4 regions of the Methylobacterium brachiatum genome follow, and region 3 is predicted to be linked to each of the others. Evidence: predicted binding sites of a transcription regulator. Region 3 holds the regulator's gene; each other region holds the start of a gene.
What was found. The regulator PhoB, encoded in region 3, activates phosphate uptake and scavenging genes when phosphate is short. The targets are predictions, from matches to a motif close to TGTCATNNANCTGTCAT.
Positions count from the first base shown of each region.

Region 1: a site for PhoB is predicted at 2,051-2,067, ahead of BMZ47_RS20295 (inorganic phosphate transporter). Genes of this name have one in related genera too.
Region 2: a site for PhoB is predicted at 5,854-5,870, ahead of BMZ47_RS19485 (esterase-like activity of phytase family protein). Genes of this name have one in related genera too.
Region 4: a site for PhoB is predicted at 4,510-4,526, ahead of BMZ47_RS02620 (UDP-2,3-diacylglucosamine diphosphatase). Genes of this name have one in related genera too.

Region 1 covers NZ_FOQW01000016.1:400-8,015, forward strand. Annotated here, with positions in the region: partial or broken gene BMZ47_RS29200 (phosphatase PAP2 family protein) at 1-1,492, opposite strand, end outside; gene BMZ47_RS20295 (inorganic phosphate transporter) at 2,120-3,748, shown strand; gene BMZ47_RS20300 (hypothetical protein) at 3,883-4,125, opposite strand; gene BMZ47_RS20305 (Ros/MucR family transcriptional regulator) at 4,126-4,539, opposite strand; gene BMZ47_RS20310 (helix-turn-helix domain-containing protein) at 4,791-5,750, shown strand; gene BMZ47_RS20315 (helix-turn-helix domain-containing protein) at 5,789-6,748, shown strand; gene BMZ47_RS20320 (helix-turn-helix domain-containing protein) at 7,083-7,616, shown strand, end outside.
Region 2 covers NZ_FOQW01000014.1:156,681-164,296, reverse strand. Annotated here, with positions in the region: gene leuD (3-isopropylmalate dehydratase small subunit) at 1-431, opposite strand, end outside; gene BMZ47_RS19505 (HisA/HisF-related TIM barrel protein) at 498-1,232, opposite strand; gene BMZ47_RS19500 (hydantoinase/oxoprolinase family protein) at 1,239-2,282, shown strand; gene BMZ47_RS19495 (hypothetical protein) at 2,279-2,479, shown strand; gene BMZ47_RS19490 (hypothetical protein) at 2,505-3,290, shown strand; gene BMZ47_RS19485 (esterase-like activity of phytase family protein) at 3,333-5,774, opposite strand; gene hpnH (adenosyl-hopene transferase HpnH) at 5,976-7,139, opposite strand.
Region 3 covers NZ_FOQW01000013.1:73,842-81,457, forward strand. Annotated here, with positions in the region: gene pstA (phosphate ABC transporter permease PstA) at 1-255, shown strand, start outside; gene pstB (phosphate ABC transporter ATP-binding protein PstB) at 278-1,093, shown strand; gene phoU (phosphate signaling complex protein PhoU) at 1,469-2,191, shown strand; gene phoB (phosphate regulon transcriptional regulator PhoB) at 2,369-3,064, shown strand; gene BMZ47_RS17990 (protein-disulfide reductase DsbD family protein) at 3,078-5,228, opposite strand; gene BMZ47_RS28105 (hypothetical protein) at 5,385-5,909, opposite strand; gene BMZ47_RS17995 (hypothetical protein) at 5,881-6,174, opposite strand; gene BMZ47_RS18000 (aminopeptidase P family protein) at 6,306-7,616, opposite strand, start outside.
Region 4 covers NZ_FOQW01000003.1:92,642-100,257, reverse strand. Annotated here, with positions in the region: gene fchA (methenyltetrahydrofolate cyclohydrolase) at 1-613, opposite strand, end outside; gene BMZ47_RS02635 (NADP-dependent methylenetetrahydromethanopterin/methylenetetrahydrofolate dehydrogenase) at 624-1,487, opposite strand; gene BMZ47_RS02630 (D-2-hydroxyacid dehydrogenase) at 1,787-2,728, opposite strand; gene BMZ47_RS02625 (aminotransferase class V-fold PLP-dependent enzyme) at 2,832-4,040, opposite strand; gene BMZ47_RS02620 (UDP-2,3-diacylglucosamine diphosphatase) at 4,575-5,390, shown strand; gene BMZ47_RS02615 (glycosyltransferase family 4 protein) at 5,402-6,448, shown strand; gene BMZ47_RS02610 (ribonuclease HII) at 6,487-7,110, shown strand; gene BMZ47_RS02605 (membrane-bound PQQ-dependent dehydrogenase, glucose/quinate/shikimate family) at 7,254-7,616, opposite strand, start outside.

The sequences.
Region 1 (7,616 bases), on a different contig from region 3:
GGGCGTTGACGCCCCCGACGCTGCCCGAGCCGCCCAGCAGGCCGCCGGCATTGACCGAGACGGTGCCCGCGATGGTGCCGTTGGCGTAGAGCGCGCCGCCATTGCCGATGCCGACATCGATGCCGAGGCGGTCGGTGGCGTCCATGCGCAGGGTGCCGGTGACGTTCCCGAAATAGCCGGCGGCGGCGTAGAGGTCGATGCGGCTCCAGTAGCTCAGCGGGCTGCCGTAGAAGGCGGCCAGCGCGTTGGTCTCGGTGTTGACGACGACCTGGTTGATCGTGTCCGTCGAGAGCTGGCCGTAGAGGCCGCCCTGGGGGGCGAGGGTGCGGGCGGCCGCGGTCGATCCGCCGTAGAGCGGGGCCAGCAGGATCGAGGCGTCGGGCCCGCCCGCGGGGGCGGCCTCGCGCGGGGCCTGGGCGAAGGACAGGGTCGGCAGGCCGTAGGTCATGCGGGCCTGGTAGGCCGCCTGGTTGGCGGCGGAGGGGATGTAGGGGTTGCCCGTGATGTTGGGCGCCCCGGCCGCGCAGGCCGCGACGGTGTTGCCGCACTGGGCGGCGAGATAGGCCTGGATCTGGCCCTGGGCCTGGACGAACTGGTTGGGCAGGTTGAGCGCGACGCCGGTCACCGCGGCGTTGTTGATATAGGCCGGGTTGGTGAAGGCCTGGGCGAGGTCGTAGAAGGCCAAGGCCCGACCTCCGATGATGTCCAGCGGGTAGTGCACGCCGAGCACGATGCGACTCTCAGCGTATTCGGAGGCGCGCAGAAGCATGCTTTGGTACTGTTGCGGCACCAGCATCGCCAGCAGCAGGCTATGCGTATAGGCCAAGGTTGTGTGCCCGCTCGGGAAAGACGGGTTGGTTTCAAGACCGTTAAGCGCGGACCGATCGAAGATGTTGAACCGGCCCGGCGCTGCTTGAACGGGACGCGATGAACCGTAGACGTCCTGGCCCCGCTGCTTGTTAGACACGCCGTAAGCGAGGTCGTAGACGCTGTCTCGGGTGTTGGGCAGTCCATTATACGTCGGTAGGCTGTAGCCAGCCGGCGCCACGGCCGGCACCGCTACGTAATTGGCCGGGGTCACGCTCGGGTTTCTCGCCGCGCCATTGGCGAAGTAGTTTTTGGCGATCGCATTGTCGTCGCCGGTAAGGGCATCTCCGCTGATCAGTAGATTGATCACGCTGCCGAGCGGCCCTTTCGTCCCCTGCGCGGCGCCACGCTGGTAGATCGGGCCGAGCTGGGCGCCGAGGCCGCCAACAAGTTGCTGCGGGACGATGCCGTTGACCGGCGTCTGAGCCGGCAGCCCGCCCGCCAGATTCGCGGCGATCGGAACAACGCCCAAGCCGACTGATGTGAGATCGTTGCGCTCCAGATAGAGGTAGCTCTTGTCGCTAATCGCGCGCTGTTGCCGCGCGAGATCGGCGATGGCGTTGATCGCCGACGACTGCGAAAGGTTTAAATCGAGGGTCTGCCGACCGATCGTTGTACCATTCAACGCTAGAAAAGGTCCCAGCAAGTTGACAGCATTTACTGTCGATACGTTTACGTTGGGAGTTTGCGCCTGCACACCCGAACCGCATGCGGCGACCATCAACGCCGCGATCGAGACCCCGTAGCGAAACGTCATTTCCGGCCCCCAAGCCTGCGACCATTCGGCCCGCGGCGGGAGATTTAACGAATTCTACAGATGCGAATGCGTCATAATCCATTCACATTGCGCTGAATCACGGGCTGTATCTCCCGCGCAACAGGCGCTTATCTTAGCCGGCATAAATTTTCCGGTCGCGTTGCTTGCACGTTGCTTCATGCATGCCAGCCGCCGATGACCAAATCTTCCCACGACTGGTCGAGTCCGTGGCATCGCCCAGCGGACGGCTCGCGTTATCTGCGGACAGATGCCAGTCCTCGGCATCCGCAGTGGGTGCCGCCGTATCAGTAAACACACCGGCCCTGGACTATAGGAGGACCGACTGAACTTGGTTCCAATTGATAGCTTCGTATTATCGTCCATAGACGCGCGAATATAATGCTGCCGTGAATCGGCCCGGTAAAACGTCACTGAACCGTCATCGCGTAATCCTAATCCCGCCCCGCTTCCGAAGACGATTCAACGCGAGGGCCCATGTCCGATTCCGCCGTAATGCCGCAGCCGGTGGCGGGAGGCAGGCCAGCGAGCGGTCCGCGCCTCGACCACGGGATGCATTTGGGTGGCGTGGTCGCCTTCCTGGCTGTTCTGGTGGCCGGGCTCGGCTACGCGGTGGTGAGCCTGATCACCGACATGAACGCGGTCGGCGAGGCGCCGCTGGCCTACGGGGCCTTCGCGCTGCTCGGGCTCGCCCTGCTGATCGCCCTCGCCTTCGAATTCGTGAACGGGTTCCACGACACCGCCAACGCGGTGGCGACCGTGATCTACACCCACTCGATGCCGCCGCTGGTGGCGGTGGTCTGGTCGGGCTTCTTCAATTTCCTGGGGGTGATGCTGTCCTCCGGCGCGGTGGCCTACGCCATCGTCACCCTCCTGCCGGTGGAGCTGATCCTCCATGTCGGCTCGGGGGCCGGCTACGCGATGATCTTCGCGCTGCTGCTGGCCGCCATCATCTGGAATCTCGGGACCTGGGCCTTCGGCCTGCCGAACTCGTCGTCGCACGCGCTGATCGGCTCGGTCCTGGGCGTCGGGCTGGGCAACCAGCTCATGAGCGGCGGCACGGGCACCGCCGGGGTCGATTGGGGCCAGGCGCTCAACGTGTTCAAGGCGCTGCTGTTCTCGCCGGTCTGCGGGTTCGTCCTGGCCGCGGCGCTGCTGCTCGTCCTGAAATTCCTGGTGCGCCGCAAGGACCTCTACGAGGCCCCCAAGGGTGAGGCGCCGCCGCCGATCTGGATTCGCGGCATGCTGATCCTGACCTGCACGCTGGTGTCGTTCTTCCACGGCGGCAATGACGGCCAGAAGGGCATGGGCCTGATCATGCTGATCCTGATCGGCGCCGCGCCCACCGCCTACGCGCTGAACCGGACCATGTCGGACGACACGACCCCGGCCTTCATCGAGGCCTCCACGTCGGCGAGCCAGGTCTTCGCCGCCCGCGCCGCCGGCGCCCCCCAGCCGGACGCCGTGCAGGCGCGCCGGACGGTGACGGACGCCCTGAAGACCAAGAACCTGAACCAGCCGCCGGTCTACGCCGCCCTCTCGGCGCTCGCGACCGACATCGCCGCCAGCGTGAAGAATTACGGCGCGATCCGCAGCGTGCCGGCCGCCCAGACCGAGAACATGCGCAGCGACATGTACCTCGCCGCCGACGCGGTGCGGCTGCTGCCGGGCGCCGGGGTGGAGTTCTCGGACCCCGAGAAGGCGACCCTGAAGACCTATACCGGGCTGCTCAACAACGGCACCCGCTACATCCCGGGCTGGGTGAAGATCTGCGTCGCCCTGGCGCTCGGGCTCGGCACGATGGTCGGCTGGAAGCGCATCGTCGTCACGGTGGGCGAGAAGATCGGCAAGACCCACCTCACCTATGCCCAGGGCGCCTCGGCCGAGATCGTGGCCGCGGGCACGATCGGGCTCGCCGAGCTCTACGGCCTGCCGGTCTCGACCACGCACATCCTGTCCTCGGGCGTGGCCGGGACGATGGCGGCCAACGGCTCGGGCCTGCAGATGTCGACGGTGCGCAACATGGCGCTCGCCTGGGTGCTGACCCTGCCGGCCGCCATCACGCTGGCGGCGAGCCTGTATTTCCTGCTGCGCCACGTCTTCTGACGGGCCCGGGCCCCGCGGTGCAGGATCCTGCGCCGCGGGCCCGGAAGCACGCAGCGCGCTGTCGAGACGGACAGGGCCGTTTCCGTGGTCGACGGAAACGGCCCTGTCCGTTCTGGTCCCGATGTCTCGGGTGGTTACGGGCGCGCCATGGCGCGCACGAAGGCCAGGCAGGTGCGGCGCGCGGCGACGGTCTCGATCGCCATGAAGGCCGTCACGAGATCCGCGGCCTGAGCGACCGTCTCGCCCGGTGCGCGCTCGTCCGGGAAGAACGCGTCGACCGGCAGATGGAGCGTGTCGGCGATGCGTTCCAGGATCGCCGCAGAGCGATCCGCCTCCGGATGCCGGCAAACCGGCTGGGTCATGGCGCGGGCCGCCATTCAATCCACCTGATGACCGAGCTGGATCGCCCGGGCGATCTCGGAGCGCCGCGCGGCGTAGCCGGGGGCAACCATCGGGTAATCGGCGGGCAGGCCGAACTTGGCCCGGTAGCGCTCGGGCGTCAGGCCATTGGCGGTGAGGTGCCGCTTGAGCGTCTTGTAGGACCGGCCGTCGATGAAGCTGATCAGGCCGTCCCGGCCGATCGAGGCCTCGATCTGCTCGGCGGACGGGCCGGTCCAGCCCGCGGCGCGGCCGGTGGGGTTCTTCTGAAGCACCGCGATGGCCGTGTGGACCTGGTCGATCAGCACCGGCAGGTCTCCCGCCCCCACGGGGTTCCGCGACACATAAGCGGCGACGATCGCGCCGACTTTCTCGATCAGGAAGGAAGAGCGGGGTTCGGTTTGATTGATCATGTCAGGTGTCGCTGTTCAACATTTCGTTACTAATGGCCCGCGTTGCCGACCGACGGCCCGAAGATCCGCCCCAGTGATCGACATCCGCCGGACACCCCACCGACGGTGAGTTGCCACGCGAACCTCAAGTTGCTTGAGTGCATCTCTTGAGGTGAGAAACAATATACAATATGTGCCCGATGGCGCTTGTCTGAAGACGCGGATCCCTTGTCCTCGCCGCGCGAAATGCCGGTCGATAAAAAAATTTACTAATGGAAGCACTGTTTTCGACCGAGGGCCTTAACCCGTTGCACAGCTTTCGGCAGTGGCGGGATGCAATCTCTGGGTGGGGCGTGCCCCTCGAACAGTCGCGCCTCGACGACGGGCCGTTCACCGGCAAGCTCGAGGCCGCCCGCCTCGGGCCCCTGTCGTTGATGCGGATCACCAACAGCGCCATCCGCAGCGAGGCGACGCGCGAGCAGATCCAGCGCACCGGCAAGGACGGTACGGTCGTGGTGATCTTCAAGCTCGCCGGCGTGTCGATGCTCGGCCAGGATGACCGGTCGGCCGTGCAGCGGCCCGGCGACATGGTGGTGATCGATCATCGTCCGGCCACCCACGAATCCCATGCGGGCAGCCAGGCGCTGCTCCTGGAACTGCCGCGCGAGCGCCTGGAGAGCGTTCTGGGATCCACGCGCCTCTATACGGCCATGGCGATGGGCGCGGACGTCGCCTCCACGGCGGTGACAGTCAAATTCGTCCACGAGCTGGTCCGCCTGCGCGCCCAGCTCGATCCCGAATCGGCCGCCCGGATGGCGTCGATCGGCGTCGACCTGATCGTCGCCAGCATCGCCGAGCGCCTGGCGCTCGAAGTGTCCCGGCCGATGCAGGGGACCGTCGTGGTCCAGCGCGCCAAGGCGTATGTCGAAGCCCATCTCGGCGACCCGACCCTGGACCCGCCGCATCTGGCGGCCGCGGTCGGCGTCTCGTTGCGGCGGCTCCAGGAATTGTTCCACGCGCGCGGCCAGCACATTTCCGACTGGATCTGGCACCGCCGGCTCGAGGTCGCGACCAAGCGCCTGACCGACCCGGGCTGCGTCCACCTGTCGATCGGCCCGCTGGCCTTCGGCTGCGGCTTCGCCAACCAGGCCCATTTCTCCCGCCGCTTCAAGGAACGCCACGGCATGACTCCCCGCGAGTATCGCCAGGCGGCCCTCGTCAGCACCCCGTAGGCCATCGCGCCACCCGGCCCCGCCAGGGAACAGCACCCGTGCAGCCCGTATTCACGACTGACGGCCTCCATCCGAAGAACAGCTTCCAGATCTGGCGCGAGGTGCTGTTCGAGCGGCTCGTGCCGATCGAGATCGAGCGCCTCGACGACAGGCCGTTCGCCGGCAAGATGGAGGTCGCCAGCGTCGGCTCCCTCAACATGAGCCGCGTCACGCAGGGCGCCCTGCGCAGCGAGACGACGCCCAACGCCGCGCGCCATCACGACAGGGCCGGCATGGCCGTCGTGCTGTTCAAGCTCGCCGGCACCTCGACCTGCCTTCAGGACGGCCGGGATTCGGTGCAGAAGCCCGGCGACATCGTCGTGCTCGATCACCGGCCGGCCGTGGTGACGACGAGCGCGGGCAGCCAGTCCGTGTTCCTGGAACTGCCGCGTGAGCGCCTGGAGAACATGCTCGGGCCCACCCGGCTCTACACCGCGCTGGCAATGGGGGCGGAACTGGCCTCGACCAGCCTCGCCGCGAGCTTCTTCCGCGAGTTGGTTCAGGTGCGCCACCGGCTCGACGCCGACGCGGCCGAACGGATGTCGGCGATCGGCGTCGACCTGATCGTGGCCTGCATCGCCGAGCGGATGGCCAAGGAGGTGCCGCAGCCGCTGCACGCGACCGTCGTGGTCCAGCGCGCCAAGGCGTATGTCGAGGCTCATCTCGGCGACCCGACCCTGGACCCACCGCATCTGGCCGCCGCGGTCGGCGTCTCGTTGCGCCGGCTCCAGGAATTGTTCCACGCGCGCGGCCAGCACATTTCCGACTGGATCTGGCACCGCCGGCTCGAGGCCGCCGCCAAGCAGCTGGCCGATCCGAGCGGCGCCCATATCCAGATCGGAGCCGTGGCCTTCGGCTGCGGCTTCGCGAGCCAGGCCCATTTCTCCCGCCGCTTCAAGGAACGCCACGGCATGTCCCCGCGCGAGTACCGGATCGCGGCCCTCCTGGGCACGCCGTAGGGGCGTCCGCCCCATCGCGGCGGGGCACGAGACCGCAACGGACGCCCCGCATGACCACACGATGCCCGGGCGTGCTGCAGGGCGGCCACGGCAGGTGTTGTCCCGCCCGTGGCATGCTCGGCGGCCCGGGAAAAAGCAGAGCGGCATTTGCATCGGCAGGGGAAATTTTGATATAGGCCCCTGCAACACCTTGCTCAGGTGGCCGCAAGACCGGTCGATATTTGATCTAGATCAATATAAATGCTGCCAAGCAATCAAAGTTCCAAAACAATACTTCAGAACCCCATAACGCGATGACCCCGCACATCATATTTGTGAAAACGGAATTATATTTATGAGATTATTGTTTTCAACCGACAATCTTCCTGTCAATACCAGATTCAAACGTTGGCTGGAGACACTGGAAGAGCAGCGCCTGCCCCTCGAGCAGGAGCGGCTCGGCTCCGGTCCGTTCGAGGCCAAGCTGGAGAGCGCCACCCTCGGCCCTCTGACGATGACGCGGGTCTCGGAGGGCCCCCTCCGCAGCGAGGCGACACCGCGCGCGATCCGTCGCCTGGGCGACGAGGGCTGGATCAGCGTGGCTTTCACCCTCGCCGGCGCGACGACGGTCGGGCAGCGGGATCGGACATCGAAGCAACGCCAGGGCGACCTGGTCGTGATTGAGCATCAACCGACGGTGATCACGACGAGCCCGGGCAATCAATCACTCTACCTGAAGATGCCGCGCGAGCGCCTGGAGAGCGTGCTCGGGCCGGCCCGCCGCTACGCGGCCCTGACCGTGGGCGCCGAGCTGGCCACCGCGACCCTGGCGATGAGCTTCTTCGAGGAGCTGAGCCGCATGCATCACCGGCTCGATCCCGTCACGGGC
Region 2 (7,616 bases), on a different contig from region 3:
TCCACCGACAGGGTCGCGTTCGAGCCGCGCTCGGCGTCTTCGAAGAGTTTCTCCAGATCCTCCGGCGAGACCGTGATCGCCAGAATGCCGTTCTTCGCGCAATTGTTGAAGAAGATGTCGGCGAAGCTCGTGGAGATCACGCAGCGGATGCCGAAATCGGCGAGCGCCCAGGGGGCGTGCTCCCGGGAGGAGCCGCAGCCGAAATTGTCGCCGCAGACCAGGATCTTGGCGTTCCGGTAGGCCGGCTTGTTGAGCACGAAATCCGGATTCTCGGAGCCGTCGTCCTTGTAGCGCATCTCGGCGAACAGGCCCTTGCCGAGACCGGTGCGCTTGATCGTCTTCAGGTACTGCTTGGGGATGATCCGGTCGGTGTCGACGTTGATGATCCGCATGGGCGCCGCGACGCCCTCCAGCGTGGTGAATTTTTCCATCGTCTGCAGGCTCTTGAAGGCTGGGTCTGGGGGCGGTTTAGCAGCCTCGGGGGCCGCCCGGAAGCGTCAGGCCAGGTCCCCGGCCTCGGCGTACCGCAGGGTGCCGTCGTGGAGCGCGGAGGCGACCAGAGCTCCGGCGATCCCGGCCTCCCGCAACGCCCGCAGATCGTCCGGCCCGCGCACGCCGCCGGCCGCGTAGACCCGGCGGCCCGGCGTCCGCAGGGCCTGGAGGGCTTCGAGATCGGGACCGGCCCCGGCCCCGACCCGGGCGAGGGTCATCGCGATCACGTCGGGCGGCCAGAGCGCAGGATCGTCGTGCAGCGCCGCCGGGCCGAGACGCTCGGTCCCTCGGGTGTCGAGGGACAGAACGGCGCGGTCGCCGAGGCGTGCCACGAGCCCGGCATCCGACTGGCTCTCGCTGCCGATCACCGGCCGTCCCAGGCCGGCGGCCAGGAACGCCGCGACGCCCTCGAACGCGGCGAAGCCCGCATCCACCCACAGGCCGATCCCCGGGCAGGCCCGGGCGATGGCGTCGAGAGTAGCGAGATCCGGAGCGGCCGCGTCGATGATCGCGTCGAGATCGGCGACGTAGAGGGTCCGGGCCGGCCACGCAGCGAGCAGCCCGCGCGCCACGGCGGCGGGTTCGGAGCCCTTTGCCAAGGGCGTCTCGATCGGGGCATAGGAGGAGCGCTCGCCCCGGCGCGCCCGCACCACGCGGCCGCCGCGCAGGTCGAGCACCGGGATCACCGCGAAGCCGGGATGCCCGAATCCATCATCCGTTGAGGCGCGCGTCGCGGTCATATGCCCATGCCAGTCGCAAAGCAGATCGGGTGGGACCTCGGCGGGGTCCACGTCAAGGCCGCCCTGGTCGAGGCGGGCCGGGTGGTCGCGGCGTCCCAGGTCCCGTGCCCGCTCTGGCAGGGCGTCGCGGCCCTCGACGGCTCCCTGGCGGCCTTGCCCGACTGGGCCCGCGGCGAGGCGCGTCACGCCGTGACCATGACCGGGGAGCTGACGGATTGCTTCGCCGACCGGCGCGAGGGCGTCGCGGCGCTGTCGAACTGGGCGGGCAAGCACCTGTCCGGCCGCGTGCGGATCTATGCCGGGCGCTCCGGCCTGGTCGCCCCGGAGGCGGCGGCCGACCTGTTCGCCGACGTGGCCTCGGCCAATTGGCACGCCACCGCGGCCTTGGCCGGGCGGCACGCCCCGGACGCGCTCCTCGTCGATATCGGCTCCACCACCGCCGACCTGATCCCCATCGTCGGCGGCCGCCCGGCCGCCGCCGGCTACAGCGACGCCGAGCGGCTGGAGACGGGGGAACTCGTCTATACCGGGATCGTCCGCACCCCGGTGATCGCGCTCGCCCACGATGCCCCGTTCGCGGGCCGCCGCACCCGGCTGATGACCGAGACCTTCGCCCATATGGCGGACGTGTACCGGATCCTCGGCCTGCTCCCGGAAGGCGCCGACCAGCAGGCCAGCGGCGACCGCAAGGGCAAGTCCATCCCCGAGAGCCAGACCCGGCTCGCCCGGATCGTCGGGCGCGACCGGGGGGAGGGCACGCCCGAAGCCTGGGCGCTGCTGGCAGCGCATTTCGCCGAGGCGCAGCTGCGGCTGCTGCACGATGCAGCCGCGACCCTGCTTTCCCGGCCGGACCTGCCGACGGATGCCCCCCTGATCGTCTGCGGCGCCGGTGCGTTCCTCGGACCACGCCTGGCCGAGCGGCTCGGGCGTCCGGCCCGCCTGCTGGTGGACCTGCTGCGCGAGCGCGTCGCCGGCGAGCCCGACTGGATCTCGACCTGCGGGCCGGCCGTCGCGGTCGGCCTCATCGCCTCGGAGGATACATTCGCATGAGCGCCATCAAGATCCTGGCCCGGGTCCTGACGACCCGGGTCGGGCCGCATATCGAGCTGGCCGTGGAGACCGAATCCGGCGAGGTCCTGAAGGTGCTCGCCACCGAGGATCAGATCGACCGGCTGGTGGACGAGCTGGAGGATATCTTGAATTCGCCGGCCGTGCCGGACGATGGGGAGCCGCCGGACGCGGCGTGAGCGGGGCGGGCGCCGGGAGCCCGCGATGAGCCTGATCGCCGCCAAGATCGCCATCACCCCGACGCTGATGTGGGCCGTGTCGGCGGCGTCACGCCGCTGGGGCAGCCTGGTCGGCGGGGTGCTGTCCGGCCTGCCGCTCACCTCGGCGCCGATCTCGATCTACCTCGCCCTCGAGCAGGGCGCGGGCTTCGCCGCCGAGGCCGCGATCGGCTCGGTGGAGGGGCTCGGGGCGGTGACGCTCTGCTATCTCGCCTACGCCGTGTGCGCCCCGCGGATGGGGCCGGTCGCCTCCCTCTGCGCCGCCCTGTCGGCCTTCATACTCGGCGGCCTCCTGCTGCACGGGCTGATCCGGCCCGGTCTATGGCTCGCCACCGCGATCGACGTGCCGATCATGGCGCTCGTGGTGGCGCTGTGCCCGCAGGCGGCAGGGCCAGATGCGCCGGCCTGCCGTCCGCGGCCGCCGCGCTGGGACATGCCGGCGCGCTTGGCTGCGGCGACCGCGCTGGTGCTGCTGGTCTCGACGCTCGCGCCCTATCTCGGCTCCGGCCTGAGCGGCCTGCTGGCGCCGATCCCGATCATCTCCTGGCCGCTCATCGCCTTCGCCCGCTTTCAGGACGGCGTGCGCGCCTCCCTCGACGTGGTCCGCGGCAGCGCCCAGGGGGCGTTCGGAGTGCTGGCCTTCTACGTCTGCATCCACCTGCTGCTCGGCCGGACCGACATGGTCACCGCCTACGCGGTCTCGATCGCCCTGTCGGCGGCCTGCGTGCTGCCGTGGCTGTTCGTCGGACGCCGCATTCGGGCGGCAGGCTGAGGCCAGCGGGGGCAGGGCGATTCCCCCCGCTGCGTCCCCCGCTCACCACTGATAGCGCAGGCCCACCGTCACGCCGTGGCCGATACCGGCGCGCGTGCCGACCGAGGCGAGGTAGTCGACGCGCCAGCCCAGCTGCTCGGTCAGGCTGCCCTGCAGGCCGGCCCCGGCGCTCACGAAATCGTCGCGCAGGAACGGCACCGGGATCGAGGCCCCGGCCAGCGGGTTCTGGACGCTGGCGAGCCGGGCGAAGCCGGTGCTGCCCTGCGGGCCGGTGGCGAGGTTGTAGGCGACCCGCAACGACGGGATCACGTCGCCAAAGCCGTAGAAGGCCAGCTCGGCCCCGAGACGGGTGGTGGTCTGGAAGACGTTGAGCCCGCGATAGGCGACGTTGTTGCCGGCCGCGCCGGTCTCGGTGAAGCCGTCGACGTGACCGGCCAGATGGGTCAGCCCGACGAACGGCGTCAGGCCGAAATCGCCGATCCGGAACGGGCGTCCCGCCTCGATGTCGAGCGCCAGGGCGCTGGCGGAGGTCCGGGCGCTGGCGGTCAGCCCGTAGGCCGCCGGGCGGGTGATCCGGTCGAGGGCGATATCGGGGGCGCCGCCGACGATGCCCTGCACGTAGAAGTCGGGCGCGTAATAGCCGGCATAGCCCGAGATCGTGAAGGCGCTGTGCTCCTGCCGGAACCCGCCCGGACGGCTGAGCGTGCCGCCTCCGCCGCCCAGGGCGACGCCGGCCCGCCAGGGACCGTCGAGGGGCAGGTCGAGACCGGCGCTGCCCTGGAGGATCGTCCGGTCGAGGGTGAGATCGCCGTTCCGCGGCTGATCGGCGAACAGGAAGTTGCCGCCGACCCAGACGCCGCCGGCCTGGCTCCACGGGCCGGCGAGGCCCGTGCCCCGGCGCAGGGCGGAGAGATGGTCCTGGACGCCCTGCGTCGCCGACGCCGCGTAGCCCAGCGTCGCGCTGCCCAGCCCCTGCAGGACGATGGGTGCGGTCCGCTTCATCACCGCGAGGGAGTAGGGATCCACATAGGTCGGCAGCGTCAGCCGGTAGGCGAGGAGGATCGAATCGTTCTCGATCCCGGCATCGTAGGCTTCGCCGTTCACGACGCCCCGGCGGGTGAGGAAATCGTTGTCGTTGCCGACCAGCAGGAAGTAATCGTTGGGGGCCAGCTCGCTGAGGACCGGGACGAGGCCCATCGCCTCGATCTTCTCCGACAGGGTCGTGCGCGTCGCCGGGTTGGTGTTGAGGTTCATGCCGAACCGGCCGAGCTCGACCGGGTTCAGCATGTTCACCAGCTCGGTCGCCTGGGCCGGCCGGATGTCGGAGCGCAGGACGCCGCCGGGCGCCATCGGGGTCGTCCCGTCGAAGACCGTGCCCGCGAGGTTGGTCGCCCCGCCGATATCGACGAGCAGCACGCTCTTGAACACGATCGGCGTGGTGTTGCCGGTGCCGAGGCCGTTCGCGTCGCGTGAGAGGACGAGGAACTGGGTGTCGTTGAGGGCGAGCATCTCGCTCTGCGCCGCCGTGCGGTTCGGCGCGCCGCCATCGCCGTTGTCCCGGTAGACCGGCAATTGCAGGGCATACCCCCGCACCGGCGCCGCCGGGGTCGGATTGGTCGAGATGTCGTAGACCAGGATCCGGGTGTTGGCGCGCTGCTGCTGGCCCGGCCCCGAATCCTGCAGCGTGGCGCTCTGCAGGATGGTGACGAGGCTGCGGCCGTCCGGCGTCAGCGAGAGCGCCTCGAATCCCTGATTGTTGCGCCGCCCCGTATCGGGCGGGGTCACGGAATTGAAGTTCACCTGACCGTTCGTGACCGGCCGGAACGCGTCGGGAATGCCGAGCACGCCCTGAAGCCGGCCGCTCGCGTTGAAATAGTAGATGTTCGGGCCGTACTCGTCGCTGACGTAGAACGATCCGTCGAGCCGCCGGGCCAAACCCTCGGCGTCCAGGCTGATCCGGCCGGCGCTCGGACCGGTGGCGGCCGAAGGCAGGACCCGACCGAGCTGCACGGTGGTGCCCGTGCTCGGGTCGAGCCCGCTGAAGCGCTGGCCGTTGGCGTCGGTCAGGACGATCCCACCGCTCGGCGTCAGCGTGATCTGCCGTTGGGAGGCCGTCGATTGCGGGAGATTCACGCCCGGCTCGGGCACGAGGGTGAACGTGAACCGGTTCAGGCGGCCGGCATAGTCGGAGAACAGGCCGCCGCTCGGATCGTTATAGCCCCGGTCCGGCAAGGTGTAGAGCGTGCCGCTATAGCCGGCGCCGGTGCGCCGCCACGTGCTCGGATCGATCGCGAGCGACGAGAACGAGCCGAGCGTGTCGCCCAGGAAGTCGCGCGTCGAGGCGGAGATCCGCCCGACACCCTGAAGACCGTGATTGACGAAGGTCGAACCGTTGAGATCGACCGCGACCGGGCCGTCGGCATAGATCAGGTTCGGCGTCCTGACCGCCTGCGACTGAGCGGCGGCTGAACTGGCCGCTGCCACCAACAGTCCGATCGCCCCCGCAACCTGCGCCGCGCGCGTTCCTCGTGCCATCATCTCGCCCCCAAGCTTGGCCGCAGCTAGGAAACTCGGATGACACCTGTATGTCTGCTTTGACCGGTCATTCCTCTGGTGGGCGGCACGAACGAAAAAGGCCGCCGCGGAACCCCGCGGCGGCCTCTTGAACGCGATAGTGCGTGCCGATCAGGCAGCCGTGCGCTTGCGGGCTTCCTGCTTGGTGTCGACGCCGGCCGCTTTGATCTCGGAGAGCTTCTGGGCGACGTTGCGCGAGAACACGAACTCGGCGGGGCGCTGGTTCTCCAGGCTGACCTCCGGCGCCATGGCGCCGTCGGTCTTGATGCCGCGGATCGCGTGCACCAGCGGCTTCCAGGGCTTGCGGACCGAATCGACCACCGAGGAGGCCTCGTAGCCCGAATGGACCATGCAGTCGGCGCACTTCTCGTAGTTGCCGGTGCCGTAGGCGTCCCAGTCGGTCTCTTCCATCAGCTCCTTGAAGGTCGCCGCGTAGCCCTCGCCGAGCAGGTAGCAGGGCTTCTGCCAGCCGAACACGGTGCGGGTCGGGTTACCCCAGGGGGTGCAATGGTAGGTCTGGTTGCCGGCCAGGAAATCGAGGAACAGGCCCGACTGCTGGAAGGTCCACTTCTCGCGGCCCTTCTCCTTGCCGTGCCGGAACACGCCGCGGAACAGCTCCTTGGTCGCCTTGCGGTTCAGGAAGTGCTTCTGGTCGGGGGCGCGCTCGTAGGCGTAGCCGGGGGAGACGGTAATGCCGTCGATGCCCATCCGGGTCACGCTGTCGAAGAAGTCGGCGATCTTCTCGGGCGAGGAATTGTTGAAGAAGGTGCAGTTGATGGTGACCCGGAAGCCCATCTCCTTCGCCTTGGCGATGGCCGAGACCGCCTTGTCGTAAACGCCGCGCTGGCACACCGACTGGTCGTGCATCTCCTTGTCGCCATCCAGATGGATCGACCAGGTGAAGTACGGGCTCGGCTTGTAGTCCTTGATCTTCTTCTCGAGCAGAAGCGCGTTCGTGCAGACGATCGCGAACTTCTTCTGATCGATGATGCCCTGGACGATCTGCGGCAGATCCTTGTGCAGCAGCGGCTCGCCGCCGGCGATCACCACCACGGGGGCGCCGCACTCGCGCACGGATTCGAGCGCGTCGGCGACCGGAAGCCGCTTGTTCAGAATCTCGTCCGGGTAATCGATCTTACCGCAGCCGGCGCAGGCGAGATTGCAGCGGAACAGGGGTTCCATCATCATCACCAGCGGGTAGCGCTTGCGGCCCGTGAGGTGCTGCTTGAGGATGTAGCCGCCGATCTTCGCGACGTACCGGAGGGGGATACCCAAGATTGCGGCTCCTTACTGCGTCGGCCCCGGGGCGTCGGGGTGCTTACCGCGAAAAAAACTCGAATTCCAGCGATGTAGCTTGGAACTAATCTGAAACGACCCCGTTTCGGCGAGGCCATAACGACTTATTCTGCTCCTGACGCAACCGAGCCACACGCGCTTGACGCGGAGGTATCGGCGGGTCGGGTCGCCTGACGGTTGAGGACAGCACGTGCATTGCGTCGGCAATGCGACCGTAATCCCAAGATTCTTGTCCCCATCCCAGGATTGCAGTGCGCTACCGCACATCGGGCGAGGCAAGGACCGCGCCGCGGCGATCGCGTTGCAATCTGGGGACGCCCTCTTTACTGAGCCCTGTGGCCGCGTTGCAAGGGGTGGCCCGCGGCGAGCGGCTGCGCAGCGTCCCGTCCGGGACAGGCCCGGCTTGCACCCGCGCTTCGCGCGACCAGATTGGGCGGTGCGGCGTCCCCCGAATGC
Region 3 (7,616 bases):
ATCATCCTGGCGCTGGCCCGCATCGCGGGCGAGACCGCGCCGCTCCTGTTCACGGCGCTCAACAACAATTCCTGGTTCTCGCCGGACCTGATGGGCGGCGTCGCGAACCTCCCGGTCATGATCTACCAGTTCGCCCTCTCGCCCTACCCGAACTGGCAGAGCCTCGCCTGGGCCGGGGCGCTCCTGATCACCGCGACGATCCTGGTGCTGTCGATCATCGCCCGTCTCGTCATCAAGCCGCAGATGTCGCGCTAAGACCCTTCTCGAGGACACGACGATGAACGCCGCCTCCGCGATCCCCACGGTCGATCTCACCCGCAACCACGCCAACGAGAGTGGGGCGGTCCGCATCGCCGTGAAGGGCCTGAACTTCTACTACGGCAGCTTCCACGGGCTGAAGAATGTCGACATCAACTTCCATGACCGGCAGGTCACGGCGCTGATCGGCCCGTCCGGATGCGGCAAGTCCACCCTGCTGCGCTGCTTCAACCGGATCTACAGCCTCTACCCGGAGCAGCGGGCGGAGGGGCAGATCCTGCTCGACGGCCAGAACGTGCTCGATCCCGCGATCGATCTGAACGAGCTGCGCTCGCGCATCGGCATGGTGTTCCAGAAGCCGACGCCCTTCCCGATGTCGATCTACGACAACGTGGCCTTCGGCCTGCGCCTCTACGAGAAGCTGCCGAAATCCGAACTCGACGGGCGGGTGGAGCAGGCCTTGCGCAAGGCCGCCCTCTGGGACGAGGTGAAGGACAAGCTGCGCCAAGCCGGCACCGGCCTGTCGGGCGGGCAGCAGCAGCGCCTGTGCATCGCCCGCACCGTGGCCCAGAGCCCGGAGGTGATCCTGTTCGACGAGCCCACCTCGGCCCTCGACCCGATCTCCACCGGCCGGATCGAGGAGCTGATCGAGCAGCTGCGCGACGAGTTCACCATCGTGATCGTCACCCACAACATGCAGCAGGCGGCCCGCATCTCGCAGTTCACCGCCTTCATGTATCTCGGCGAGCTGATCGAATTCGGACCCACGAACCGCATGTTCATGAACCCGGTCGAGCAGCGCACGCAGGATTACATCACCGGCCGGTTCGGCTGAACCAAGACCCCGGAGGGCGGACGCTCACCTCCGGGATGCGAAGACGTCAAACGGGATGTTTACCGCTTTCCGTAACGTTGAATACGGTTTCGGCGAGAAAAGAGCACCGCTCTAAAGACTAGGGGCCGCGCCCAAGCGCAACAAGCGCCGGCGCGACTCCGGAACAGGCTGCTCGGTCGGGGAACATCGGCACGGTCCGGTTGTTCCGGTCGCGGGCTCGGCTCGGGATGCCGATCCTCACCGCTCCGCAGCCTGTTCCAGACAATGCAAGGGAGTGGGCACCGGGGCACGCGCCCCGGCGCCCGTGACCGCAGCGGCGGGTTTCCGCCAGACCTCGCGGATCAAGGTTTGCGGGACGCCATCGAAGGATCCACCATGCCCGGCCATATCGTCAGCTCCTACGACACCGACCTCGATGACCTGCGTCGCTCCATCTCCGAGATGGGCGGCGTGGCCGAGAAGATGGCCGCCGAGGCGACCGACGCTCTGGTCCGCCGGGACGATACGCTCGCCCAGGCGGTGATCGTCGCCGACAAGCGTCTCGACGCGCTCCAGCGCGACATCGAGGAGCGGGCCGTGCTGCTCATCGCCCGGCGGCAGCCCCTGGCGATCGACCTGCGCGAGACCATCTCGGCGATCCGCGTCTCGGGCGACCTGGAGCGGATCGGCGACCTCGCCAAGAACGTCGCCAAGCGCGTCGTGGCGATTTCCGATCAGGCGCCGGCGCAGAAGATCGTGCTCGGCGTGCGCCACATGAGCGACCTCGCCGAGGCGCAGCTCAAGGACATCCTCGACGCCTATGCGAGCCGCGACGTGAAGGCCGCCTACGACGTCTGGGAGCGCGACGGCGAGATCGACGCGCTGTACAATTCGCTGTTCCGCGAACTCCTGACCTACATGATGGAAGATCCGCGCAACATCTCGTTCTGCACGCACCTGCTGTTCTGCGCCAAGAACGTCGAGCGCATCGGCGACCACACCACCAACATCGCCGAGACGATCCACTACCTCGCCACCGGTGAGACCCTGGCGGGCGAGCGGCCGAAGAACGACGCGTCGAACTACGCGACCGTCGGCCCCGCCGCCACGGCCCCGTAACAGGCGGGTCGCGGTGCGGTCGGCCCGATCCGCACGCTGCCCTGTGGGGCAACGCCCGATTGTGGCGGCCTGCGGCTTGAGGGATGGCGGCCTCTGCCGCACCATCGGCGCGTCCGGGTCCCCCGGCGCGGGCGCGCCGGCCGGTACCGAGTACGGAACAGGTTAACGAACGTGAGCATGCAAGTCCTGATCGTCGAGGACGAGGAGGCCCTGACCACCCTGCTGCGCTACAACCTGGAGGCCGAGGGCTTCCTGGTCGATTCGGCGACGCGCGGCGACGACGCGGAACTGCTCCTGGCCGAGCGCACCCCGGATCTGGTGCTGCTCGACTGGATGCTGCCGGGCCTCTCTGGGATCGAGCTGTGCCGCCGCATCCGGGCCCGGCGCGAGACCGAGCGGCTGCCGGTGATCATGCTCACCGCCCGGGGCGAGGAGGGGGACCGGGTCCGCGGCCTCGGCACGGGCGCCGACGACTACATCGTCAAGCCGTTCTCGGTGCCGGAACTGCTGGCCCGGGTGCGGGCGCTGCTGCGCCGGGCCAAGCCCGCCCATGTCGCCGACCGGCTGGCGGCCGGCGATATCGAGCTCGACCGCACCGGGCACCGGGTCCGCCGCGCCGGCGAGGAGCTCCATCTCGGCCCCACCGAATTCCGCCTGCTCGAATTCCTGATGCTGGCCCCCGGCCGGGTCTTCTCCCGCGAGCAGCTCCTCGACGGGGTCTGGGGCCACGACGTCTATATCGACGAGCGCACCGTCGACGTGCATGTCGGGCGCCTGCGCAAGGCGCTCAACGCGCCCCGGCAGGCCGACCCGATCCGCACGGTGCGGGGCTCGGGCTACGCTTTCGACGAGACGTTCTCGCTGGAAGCCTAGACCGCCTGTCCGGTCAGCGGGCCAGCGCCGCGCTCTTGTTGGCTGAGGCCGGCACCGTTTCCAGGGCCGCCAGCACCGTCCCCTCGGTGAGGATCTGCGGCAGCACCTGGGGTTCCCCCGTGCCGGTGTAGAGCAGGTACAGCGGCACGCCGCTGCGCCCGTGCTTCTCCAGCAGGCGCGTGATCTCCGGGTTCTGGTTGGTCCAGTCGCCCTTCAGGTAGGTGACGCCCCGATCCGCCATCGCCGCCCGCACCGCCTTGGTCGAGAGCGAGGTCGTCTCGTTGACCGCGCAGGTGATGCACCAGGCGGCGGTCATGTTCACGAAGACCGGCCGGCGCTCGTTCACCAGGGAGTCCAGGCGGGCCTGGGTGAACGGCTGGACGCCGTCGGCGGCGGCCTGGGCGGCGGGGGCCGCCCGGTCGCGGTCGAGGCTGAGCGTCAGGCCTGCCACCGCCAGGATCGTCAGCACCGCGAGCCCCTGGGCGACCCGCCCGAAGCCCGGCGTCGCCACGCGCCCATGCTCCCAGGCCCAGGCGGCGAAGCCCACCAGCACGAGGCCGATCAGCCCGGAGAGCAGCCCCTGCGGCCCGACCTGCTGCGCCAGGACCCAGACCAGCCACGCCACCGTGGCGTAGACCGGGAAGGCCAGAACCTGCTTCAGCGTCTCCATCCAGGCGCCCGGACGCGGCAACACCCGCAGGGCCGGCGGCCACAGGGTGAGCACCAGGAACGGCAGGGCGAGGCCGAACCCGAGGCTCGCGAACACCGCGAGGGCGACGCCGGCGCTCTGGGTCAGCGCGAAGCCCACCGCCGAGCCCATGAACGGCGCCGTGCAGGGGGTCGCCACCAGCGTTGCCAGCACGCCGGTGAAGAACGAGCCGCTGAGCCCCGAGCGCCGGGCGAGGCCGTCGCCGAATCCGGCGAGCCGCCCGCCGAGATGGACCACCCCCGACAGGCTCAGGCCCATCGCCAGCAGCAGATAGGCGAGGCCGGCGACCACCGCCGGCGATTGCAGCTGGAAACCCCAGCCGATCGCCGCCCCGCCGCCCTTGAGGGCGAGCAACAGGCCGGCCAAGCCGAGGAAGCTCACGAGCACGCCCGCCGTGTAGGCGAGGCCGTGCAGCCGGACGCGGGCGGCGCTCTCGCCGGCGTGCCGCACAAGGCCCAGCACCTTGATCGACAGGACCGGGAAGACGCAGGGCATCAGGTTGAGGATCAGGCCGCCGAGGAAGGCGAGCCCGACCGCGCTCGCCAGCGTCAGCGCGTCGAAGGCGGGGGCCGCCTGCGGCGCGGCCGGGGCCTCGGGCACCGCCGTCGGGGCCGGCAGCACCGGCTCGTCGCCATACGCGAAAGCGAGGCGGTGGGTGCCGGCGCCGGTCGCCTCCTCGACGGTCAGCACGCCGGGCAGGGCGGCGGGCGCCGGCTCGGCGGGGCTGCTCCGGGCCAGGGTGAGGTGCAGGCCGGCCTCGTCGACGGTCATCACCTGCGCGGCGGCATTGTCGATCGCGGTCTCGGAATAGGGGAAGAAGGACGCGCTCTTGATGGTCTCGGGCTTGAGACCCGCCGCGGCGAAATCGAGCTGCAGGGTGTCGCCCTGGCTGGACAGGCGCAGCGGCCAGAGCGCCGGGGCGGGCAGGGCGGTCCGGGCGCGCGCGAACAGGGCGGCCTGATCGGCATCGGGCCGAGGCTCGCCCACCGGCAGGGTCAGGGCGAGGTCGGCGGAGCCCGGCACACATTCGGTCTCGCAGACCAGATAGGTCAGCTTGGCCCGGATCCGCACGGGATCCGCCGGGTCGAGGCTCGGCGGCGGCGTGACCGGCACGAGCAAGGTGACCTCGCCCTCGTAGCCGTAATTCATCAGCGTCGCGATCGCGATGCGCTCGGGCGCCGGCCACCGGATCGCGCCGGCATTGAAGCCCGCCGGCAGGGTCCAGGTCACCTCGGGCGGCAGGCCGGAATCGCCCGGATTGCGCCAGTAGACGTGCCAGCCCGGCTTCACCTGCATCCGCACCGCCAGGGCGAATGGCTGCGCGCCCGCCACCGCGACGGGCTCGGCGACCAGGCTCGCCCGCACGAGATCGGGCGGCGTGCGGAAACCTTGGGCCGACGCGGCCGACAGGCTCGCGAAGAGCATCAGGACCAGGAAGGCGAGGCGGCGGATCATACTGTCCCTTCGCGCGCGGGGCGGTCGCGGTTTCACACGGGGGTCCGCGGGACCGGCGCCGGCTTTTCCGTGACAAGGCGACTTATAGCGCGGGGGTCCGCATCCTGTCCTCCGCTCCGCGCGGTGAGACGGAGACCATGACGCCGCTGGGGTCGCTCAGCGGGGCTCGAACAGGAGGAGGTAGAGGAACGCTCTTCGCTGATCCGCCTCCAGGTGAGCCAGCCGGTGGACTGCGGACCGGGCCGTCTGGAGCGCCGCCCGCGCATCCGTTTGCAGGAACGACTGGGACGGATCGTAGTCGGCGGCGTGCCGCCGGTCCTGCAATTCTGAAACGGCACCGGCAATCGTGACGATGTGACCACCAAATCCGCCGGGCGGCTCATAACGCCTGATCTTCGGCTTGAGTGTCGCTGCCTGAAGATCGTTGCACACGGTCTTCAATCGTTGGTGCGATATGGAACGATAGGCCAGCGTCCAAAGTGGATCGTTCCGCCGCGTCCTTCCAACGGCCTCATCGGCCGCAGCCGTCAGGATCGCGTGAAACAGGCCGTAATAAGCGTTGGAGAAGGTGCGGCGTAGGTCAGCCTGCCGCAACGAGCCGCGGCCGGTTTGGAGAAGAAGCGCATCCGCCTGGCTGAACAGATGCTCGGAATTAATGAGCGCCAAGTTCGTCGAGCTCACGCTGCTCGGCATACTCGACGACCACGCGCAGCGTCTCGCCGGCCTTCTGCAGGGCTTTGCGGATCGCCAAGCCGGCATCGAGCAGCTTGTCGCCGTCGAGCTGGTCGATGGCGTCGTCGGAGACGATCAGCTGCACGCGCCGGACATCATCGCCATCGGCCCCTTCCATGTCGCCGAGGCGGACCGCCTGCACCAGAGGGCTGCCGAAGGACGCGTTGGCAGCCTTCTTGGCAATTTCTGCGAGATCCGGAGAACGCCGGGGCATGATCGAGCACCCTCGTTGACCCTGGCTGGCCGGCCTATGTCCCGAACGAACAGAAGCTGACTCCGTCGTCCGGTCATTCTGGCGTGCCGCCTCCGCCTACACAAGGGCGTGCATGAAGCGACAGCCCGCCCTCACTCCGCCAGCGGCGCCGTCGCGCGGTCCAGCCAGCCGCGGGTTTCCGCATCGAGGAGCGGCGCGAGGGTGTCGCGCACCCGGGCGTGATAGGCGTCGATCCAGGCCCGCTCCTCCGGTGCGAGAAGATCCGGGCGGATCAGCCGCCGGTCGTAGGGGGCGAGCGTCAGGGTCTCGAAGCCGAGCATCGGGCGCTCACCGCCCGGGATGGCGCGCGGCTCAACCAGGACGAGGTTCTCGATCCGGATGCCGTAGGCGCCGGGCGCGTAGTAGCCGGGCTCGTTCGACAGGATCATGCCGGGTTCCAGGGCGACGGTCCCGGTCTTGGCGATGCGCTGCGGCCCCTCGTGCACCGACAGGAACGAGCCGACGCCGTGGCCGGTGCCATGGTCGAAATCGAGCCCCGCCTGCCAGAGCGGCGCGCGGGCGAAGGCGTCGATCTGGGCGCCGGTGGTGCCTTTGGGGAAGACCGCCCGGGCGATGGCGATGTGGCCCTTCAGGACCCGGGTGAACCGGTCGCGCATCGCCTCGGTGGGCTCGCCGACCGCGACCGTGCGGGTGATGTCGGTGGTGCCGTCCGGGTATTGCGCCCCGGAATCGATCAGGAACAGCTCGCCCGGCCGCACGATCCGGTCGCTGGCGCGGGTCACCCGATAATGGACGATCGCCCCGTTCGGGCCGGAACCCGAGATCGTCGGGAACGACACGTCGCGCAGGTCGCCGCCGGCCGCGCGGAAATCCTCCAGGGCCTCCACCGCGGCGATCTCGCTCAAGTTCCCGGCTTCGGCGGCGCCGTCGAGCCAGGCCAGGAAGCGCACGACGCTTGCGCCGTCGCGGGTATGGGCGGCGCGGGCGCCGGCGATCTCGGCGGCGTTCTTGACCGCCTTCATGCCGGTGATCGGGTCCTTGCCGATATCGGCGGTCCCGCCCGCAGCCTCGATCTTCTCCTTCAGGGCGACGGCGCCCGTGGCGGAATCGACCCGGACGCGCACGCCGCTGAACGAGCCGAGCCCGTCATCGAGATCGGCGCGCGACAGGATCTCGGCCACCGGCGCCAGGGCCGCCCGCAGCGCCGGATCGACCTTGGGTGAGGACAGGAACAGCCGGGCTCGTCCCTCGCGCGGCAGGATCGCGTAGCCGAGCGCCAGCGGCGTGTGGCCGACATCGGAGCCGCGCAGGTTGAACGCCCAGGCGAGGTTGTGCGGGTCCGAGATCACCAGGGCGTCGCAGCCGCCCTCGGCCAGGGCGTCGCGCACCCGCGTGAGCTTCTCGGCGACCGTTTCACCCGCGAAGGCTTCGGGATGGACGAC
Region 4 (7,616 bases), on a different contig from region 3:
AGACCTTCTCGGTCAGCGCGCCGGCCTCGGCCAGCAGGCCTTCGAGTTCCTGGAGCCGCTCGTCGGCAAAATCCCGGTCCTCGATCCCCTTGGCGTTGACGTAGACGTTCAGCGCCGCGCTGCGCAGGCCGGCATAGGCCGAGAGCACCGCAACGCCGGCATCGGAGACGACGTTGAGATTGCCCTTCTCGGCCGTGATCGCCGCGAGGTCGATCACCGTCCGGCAGGCGCGGCAGCAGGAGAGCGGCACGTCGGTGGCCGTCTTCAGCGCTGCCTGGATCGCCGTAGCGCGGGCCGCCTTCTCGTCGTCGGTGCCCTTGGGCAGGCCGTAGGCGCCCATCACGGCGTCGAAGGCCTGGACGTCCTCGCCGATCATGCCGGTGAGCACGACCCGCAGGCCCTCGGACCGGGCGAGCACGTCCTTCAGCTCGGCCTCGACCTCCACGTACTTCTTCTTGCCGATGGTGAGGTTGCAGACCATCGAGACCAGGGCCGCGCCCATGGCGCCGGAGATCGCCGCCGCGCCGCCGCCGCCGGGGGTCGGGGCGGCACTCGCCAGCCCCGTCAGGAAGGTCTCGATGCTGTCGGTCTCGGGGGGACGCGTGTCGGTCACCGGCGCCTCCTCAGGCCATCGACTTGGCGAGCGCGTAGATCTCCTCGGCATCGAGCACCTGCTCGGTGCTCTCGAAGAGCTGGCCGACGCAGGCCCGGTGCAGCTTGAGCTTCAGGCCGCCGATGCCGAGCGCCCCGAACGCCTTCTTGCCGTTGCGGTCCTTGCCCTTGTCCATCACCTCGATGCCACCGATCCCGGTCGGGGGCTGGGCATTGTAGTCGGCGACGATCTCGACCGCCGGATCCTGGGCCCAAGCGGCCTCGGGCAGCAGCTCGACCCCGATGGCGCCGGCCGTGAAGATGAGGTTCTTGCCCTTCACCAGGGCGATGCGGGAGGCCTCGTCCGGCGTCGCGGCGGCCTTCACGTTGACCTTGAAGCGCGCATTGATCGCGTCGGCGGCGGCCTGGGTCTTGTCGAGGGCGCGGCCCGCGATCGTCACCTCGGCGCCCTCGCCGGCGAGCAGCGCGGCCGAGCGCATGCCGACCGGGCCGGTGCCCGCCAGCACGACGGCCGTCTTGCCCTGGAGCGAGCCGGCGGCCTTGGCCACCAGCGCGACGCCGGCGGCGGCCGTGGTGTTGGAGCCGTTGGAATCGAGCATGACCGAGACCCGGAACGGGCCGAAGAAGCGCTTCTTGACGGCGGTGAACAGCTCCTCGCCGGCCGCCATGCTGCCGCCGCCGACGAAGATCGCCGTCGACTTCTTCTCGGAGCCGCCGCGCGTGTAGATCGTGCCGTCGACCAGCGCGCCGACATTGTCCGGATTCACGCCGCCGTAGCCGGTGATGTGGTCGGCACCGCCATCGTAGCCGACGACCGTGTCGAACACGTTCGGCACGGCATCGGTGTCGAACAGGAACAGCAGCTTCTTTGTCATGCTTTTTGACCTTATCCGTCGCGCCTGTGAGGCGCCGTCGTGATGTCTTCTCGATCCGTTCCCAATCTCGAGGGGAGCGGACGGCCTAAATGTCAGAACTCGGCTCCGCGCGTCTCCCTCCCCCCTCTGCGGGGGTGGGTGGCCCCTGCGTCAGCAGGGGTCGGGAGAGGGGAACCCGGCTTCCGGAAGAGGCGCGACCGGCATGAGGGGCGCAGCCCGCTTCTGCGCCGTCGCTCCCCTCTCCCGACCCCCTCCGGGGGCCACCCTCCCCCGCAGAGGGGGGAGGGAGAGCCCGAACCCTACTCCACCACGTTCTGCGGCTTGCCGGCGACGAACGCCTCGACGTTGTCGACGAGCTGGTCTGCCAGGATCTGCATCGCCTCCTTGCTGGCCCAGGCGACGTGCGGGGTCACGATCAGGTTCGGCAGGTCGGCCTCGCACAGGATGTTGCCGTCTTTCGGCGGCTCCTGCGCGACCACGTCGAAGCCCGCCCCCGCGATGGTGCCGTCCTTGAGCGCGGCCAGCAGCGCCGCCTCGTCCACCAGCCCGCCCCGGGCGGTGTTGATCAGGATGGCGCTCTTCTTCATCCGCTTCAGCTCGGCGGCGCCGATCATCCCCTTGGTGTCGGGGGTGAGCGGCACGTGCAGCGTGATCACATCGGACTGCGTCAGGATCGTCTCGAAATCGACTAGCCCGTCCTGCGGGAACACGTCGTAGGCCAGGACCTTCATGCCCAGCGCCTCGGCGCGCTTGCCGATCGACTTGCCGAGCGCCCCGTAGCCGACGATGCCGAGCGTCGAGCCGGCGATGTCGTAGATCGGGTAGTCGAAGTAGCAGAATTGCTTGGACTTCGCCCAATCGCCCCGCTTCACGGAGTTGGCGTAGGGCACGATCGCCCGGCGCAGGGCGAACATCAGCCCGACCACGTGCTCGGGCACGGTGTTGAACGCGTAGTTGCGGATGTTGACGACCGTGATGCCCTGCGCCTTGGCCTGGGCCTTGTCGACCACGTCGGTGCCGGTGGCGGCCACCGCGATCAGCTTCAGGTCGGGGAGCTGCTTCAGGGTCTCGGCCCGCATCGGGACCTTGTTGATCAGCGCGATCTCCGCCCCCTGGAGCCGAGCCACCGTGTCCTCCGGCGTCCAGGTCGAGTCGTGCTCGACATACTCGTGCGGGAAGCTGAACGGCCGGACCGTCGCGTCGAGGGACTCACGGTCCAGGAACACGATTTTCTTCGTCATGGATCCCCTCTCGGGCGACGGGCGGTTTCCTCGGGATTCTTGTTCTTACTTGCGCGTCGAAGCGGAGCCGGCAAGCCGACCCCGCTTCGACGACGGGCGTGAATTACGCCTTGTGCAGCGGATTCTCGCGCAGGTAGCTCGATGCCGCGGCGACGCCCGAGCCCGGCGTGACCTTGATGCCGCAATCGAGCATCGCCATCTCGGCGCCCGCGATGGCGCCGAGCAGGGACAGCTCGTTCAGGTCGCCCAGGTGGCCGATCCGGAACACCTTACCGGCGACTTTCGACAGGCCGGCGCCCAGCGAGAGGTTGTAGCGCTCGTAGGCATGCGTGATCACCTTGGCGGCGTCGGCGCCCTCCGGCACCACGATCGCCGTGACCGTGTCGGAGTTCCACTTCGGCTCCTTGGCGCAGGGCTTGAGGCCCCAGGCCGCCACCGCCTGGCGGGTCGCCTCGGCGAGGACGTGATGGCGGTGGTAGATGTTCTCCAGCCCCTCCTCCTTCACGATCGCCAGGGCCTCGCGCAGGCCGTAGAGCAGCGGGAGGACCGGGGTGTAGGGGAAGTAGCCGGTGGCGTTGGCCGCGAGCTGGTCCTTCCAGGCGAAGTAGGCGTGGCCGAGCCGGTCGTTGCGGCCGGTGCCGCCCTCGGCGATCTTCAGCGCCTTGGGGCTGATGCAGATCAGGCCGAGGCCGGCCGGCAGCATGAAGCCCTTCTGCGAGCCCGCGATGGCGCAATCGACCTTCCACTCGTCCATGTAGAACGGCAGCGAGCCGATCGACGAGATGCCGTCCACGAACAGCAGCGCCGGGTGGCCGGCGGCGTCGAGCGCCTTGCGCACGGCGGCGATGTCGCTGGTGACGCCGGTGGCGGTCTCGTTGTGGACGACCATCACGGCCTTGATGGCGTGGTCCTTATCGGCCCGGAGCGCCTCCTCGATCTTCTGCGGATCGGCGCCGGCGCCCCACTCCTCCTCCTGGACGATCACGTCGAGGCCGAGGCGCTGGGCCATGTCGACCCAGAGGTGGCTGAACTGGCCGTAGCGGGACGTCAGCACCTTGTCGCCGCGGCAGAGTGTGTTGGACAGGGCCGATTCCCAGATGCCGGTGCCCGAGGACGGGAACAGGATGACCGTCCCGGCGGTCGAGCCGAACACGATCTTGGCGTCCTGCAGCAGCGGCTTCACCAGCTCGGGGAAGCCCGGCGAGCGGTGATCCTCGGACGGCACGTGCATCGCGCGCAGGACGCGGTCCGGGATGTTCGTGGGGCCGGGGATGAAGAGATGGTTGCGACCGGGGCGCCGGGTTGCGGCCATGGTGTTTCCTCCAAAAACTCTGTTGTGCGCGGGCGGACCCGCGCCGGTTCGTTCGAACGTCCTCGGCGGCCGTGTCGGGCATCCTGCGAGCGGCGCCGGTGGCCGCGGCAGACCGCAGCGTCCCGAACGTCATCCGCGTCATCCGTGGATCGGGGGGCTCAGCGGAGCGGCAGGCGGCCTCGTGCCGCTCGCGTCGCGGCGCGCCCCCGCGCGCCGGTCGCCTCCGAAATGCCGTCCCGTTCTACGGCGCCTCGTCTCAAGGCACCCTGGCCGCCTTCCAGTACGCGTCCGGCCCGGCTCACGCCGAGCCACCGGTTATCTGGTATTATGAGGCGGCGAAGCTCGGAAGCAAAACCGGAAAAACTTCGGGATCGCGGTAAAAAAATTTTTTGTGCGCCGCAACGCCAGCTATTCGGGCTTGAGAACTTCCGCTGCAGCGCACCACAACACCCACAGCGATCCACCCCCGCGTCATCAAACTGAGACGTGATCGCGCTCTGGATCCCGGCACCGTTCGACCGCCGGGAGGGTGACGTGGCCGAGGATGAGGAGATGCCGGTCCGGGTCCGCACGCTGTTCCTGTCGGACCTGCATCTCGGAACGCGCGGCTGCCAGGCCGGGCTGCTCCTGTCGTTCCTGCGCGATTACGACGCCGACACGGTCTACCTGGTCGGCGACATCGTGGACGGCTGGCAGCTGCGCTCCGGCTGGTACTGGCCGCAGGAACACAACGACGTCGTCCAGAAGCTCCTGCGCAAGGTGCGCAAGGGCGCCCGGATCGTCTACCTGCCGGGCAACCACGACGAGTTCCTGCGCGACTACGTCGGCACGAATTTCGGCGGCATCGAGATCGCCGAGACCGCGATCCACGAGGCGGCCGACGGGCAGCGCTACCTGGTGATCCACGGCGACCAGTTCGACATGGTGGTGCGGCACTCGCCCTGGCTGGCCCATCTCGGCGACGGCGCCTACACGCTCGCCCTGACGCTCAACACCGTGATCAACCGGATCCGGCGACGTGTCGGCCTGTCCTACTGGTCGCTCTCGGCCTGGGCGAAGCTTCGGGTGAAGAACGCCGTCAGCTTCATCGGCCGGTTCGAGACGATCCTGGCCGAGGAGGCGCGTCGCCAGGGCGCGAACGGCGTGATCTGCGGGCATATCCACCACGCCGCCGACCGGGCGATCGGCGATTTGCGCTACCTCAATACCGGTGACTGGGTGGAATCCTGCACCGGGCTGATCGAGCATTACGACGGCCGCATCGAGGTGCTGCACTATCCGAGCATCCTGCGGGCGCGCGAGGCCGAGGCTGCGCCGCGAGCGGTGACGGGCCGGCGCGCGGTGGCGTGAGGGATCGCTCGGTGAAGCTCCTCATCGCCAGCGACGCCTGGCATCCGCAGGTCAACGGCGTGGTCCGCTCGCTGGAGCAGATGGTCCGCCGGGCGCCCGAGCACGGCTTCGGGACGGCCCTGCTCTCGGTGGCCGATTTCCGTTCGCTGCCCCTGCCGGGCTACACGGAGATCCGCCTGGCCCTGGCCGGACGGGACCGGGTGGCGGCGCGCTGGGCCAAGGAGCGGCCGAGCCATGTCCATATCGCCACCGAGGGGCCGATCGGCTTCGCGGCCCGGCGCCACTGCCTGGCCCACGGGCTGCCCTTCACCACGAGCTATCACACGCGGTTTCCGGAATACCTCGCGGCCCGGCTGCCGGTGCCGGAGGCGTGGTCCTACGCTTATCTGCGCCGCTTCCACGGCGCGGCCCGGGGCACGATGGTCAGCACCCCGACCCTCCAGGCGGAGCTGGAGGCCAGGGGTTTCACCCACCTGATGCGCTGGACCCGCGGGGTCGACACCGAGCGGTTCCGCCCGGCCGCCCCCGGCGAGCCGCCGCCGGCGGAACTGGCCCAACTGCCGCGGCCGCTGTTCCTCTATGTCGGCCGGCTCGCCGTCGAGAAGAATCTTTCCGCCTTCCTCAGCCTGGACCTGCCCGGCACCAAGGTCGTGGTCGGCGATGGGCCGGACCGGGCGCGGCTGCAGGCCCTGGCTCCGGAGGCGCGCTTCCTCGGCACGCGGACCGGCGCGGCGCTGGCATCGGTCTACGCCGCCTGCGACGCCTTCGTGTTCCCGAGCCTGACCGACACGTTCGGCATCGTGCTTCTGGAGGCCATGGCCTGCGGCCTGCCGATCGCCGCCTTCCCGGTGCCGGGACCCAACGACGTGCTGAGCGGGACCCGGGTCGGCATCCTCGACCACGACCTGCGCGCGGCCGCGCTCGCGGCGCTTCGCCTGTCCCGGGCCGAGTGCCGGCAGGAGGCCCTGCGCCGCGGCTGGGACGTCAGCGCGGATCAATTCTTCGGCAACATCATCGAGGCGCATGGCGGCGAGCGGGGCACCCGGAACGCCGCCTGAGCCGTGACGACGGCCGCGCGGGATGGCAGGACGGCCGCATGCCGCCCGTGAAGCGAACCAGATCCCCCCTCACCCCGCCCTTCGACCCGGCCCGCGCCAAGGATTACCCGCCGGTGATCGGCTGCGACGAGGTCGGGCGCGGCGCCCTGTGCGGACCGGTGGTCGTGGCCGCGGTCTGGTTCGACCCGAATGCGATCCCCCCGGCCCTGCTGGGCGCCCTGGACGACAGCAAGCGCGTGCCCGAGCCGGTCCGCGCCCAGCTGGCGCCGCTGATCCGTGCCCATGCCCGGGTCACCGTGGCGGCGGGCTCCCGGGCGCTGATCGACCGGATCAACATCCGCGCCGCGACCCTCGACGCCATGGCGCGGGCGGTGGCACGCCTCGGCATCGCGGCCCCGGTCCTGGTCGACGGACGGGACGCCCTGCCCGGCCTGCCGGGCCGCGCGGTGGTCGGCGGCGATGCCCTGGTGCCGCAGATCGCCGCCGCCTCGATCGTCGCCAAGGTCTTCCGCGACGACCTCATGCGCCGGCTGGCCGAGCGCCATCCGGGCTACGGCTGGGAGCGCAATGTCGGCTACGGCACGGCCCTGCACCGGGCCGGCCTGACGGCCCTGGGCCGGAGCCCGCACCACCGTCTCAGCTTCACCCGCGGGTTCGGCTAGGTTTCAAAAGGTCGAGACCTTTTGCGGGTGCAGGGCAGAGCCCTGCTGTCGGGCTTCGACCGATGCATCCAGGGGCTCCGCCCCTGAACCCCGCCAAAGGGCTGGCCCTTTGGGAACCCCGATTTTGCCGTCTTCGAACCGGATCACTTCGACCCGGAATCGGCGGGCAGCGCGTAGGCGACCACGTAGTCGCCGCGGTCGGGGGACTGGCGGGCGCCGCCGGCCGTGATCACGACGTATTGGCGGCCGGTCTTCGGGGACCGGTAGGTCATCGGCGCCCCCTGGCTGCCCACCGGCAGGCGGCCCTTCCAGACCTCGCGGCCGGTCGCGGCATCGAACGCCCGCAGGTAGTAATCCTGGGTGCCGGCGAAGAAGATCAGGCCCGAGCCGGTCACCAGGGACCCGCCGAGCGAGGGCATGCCGATCGGGATCGGCAGGTGCATCTTGATCCCCAGCGGCCCGGTATCCTCGACCGTGCCGAGCGGGACCTGCCAGGCGATGCGGCG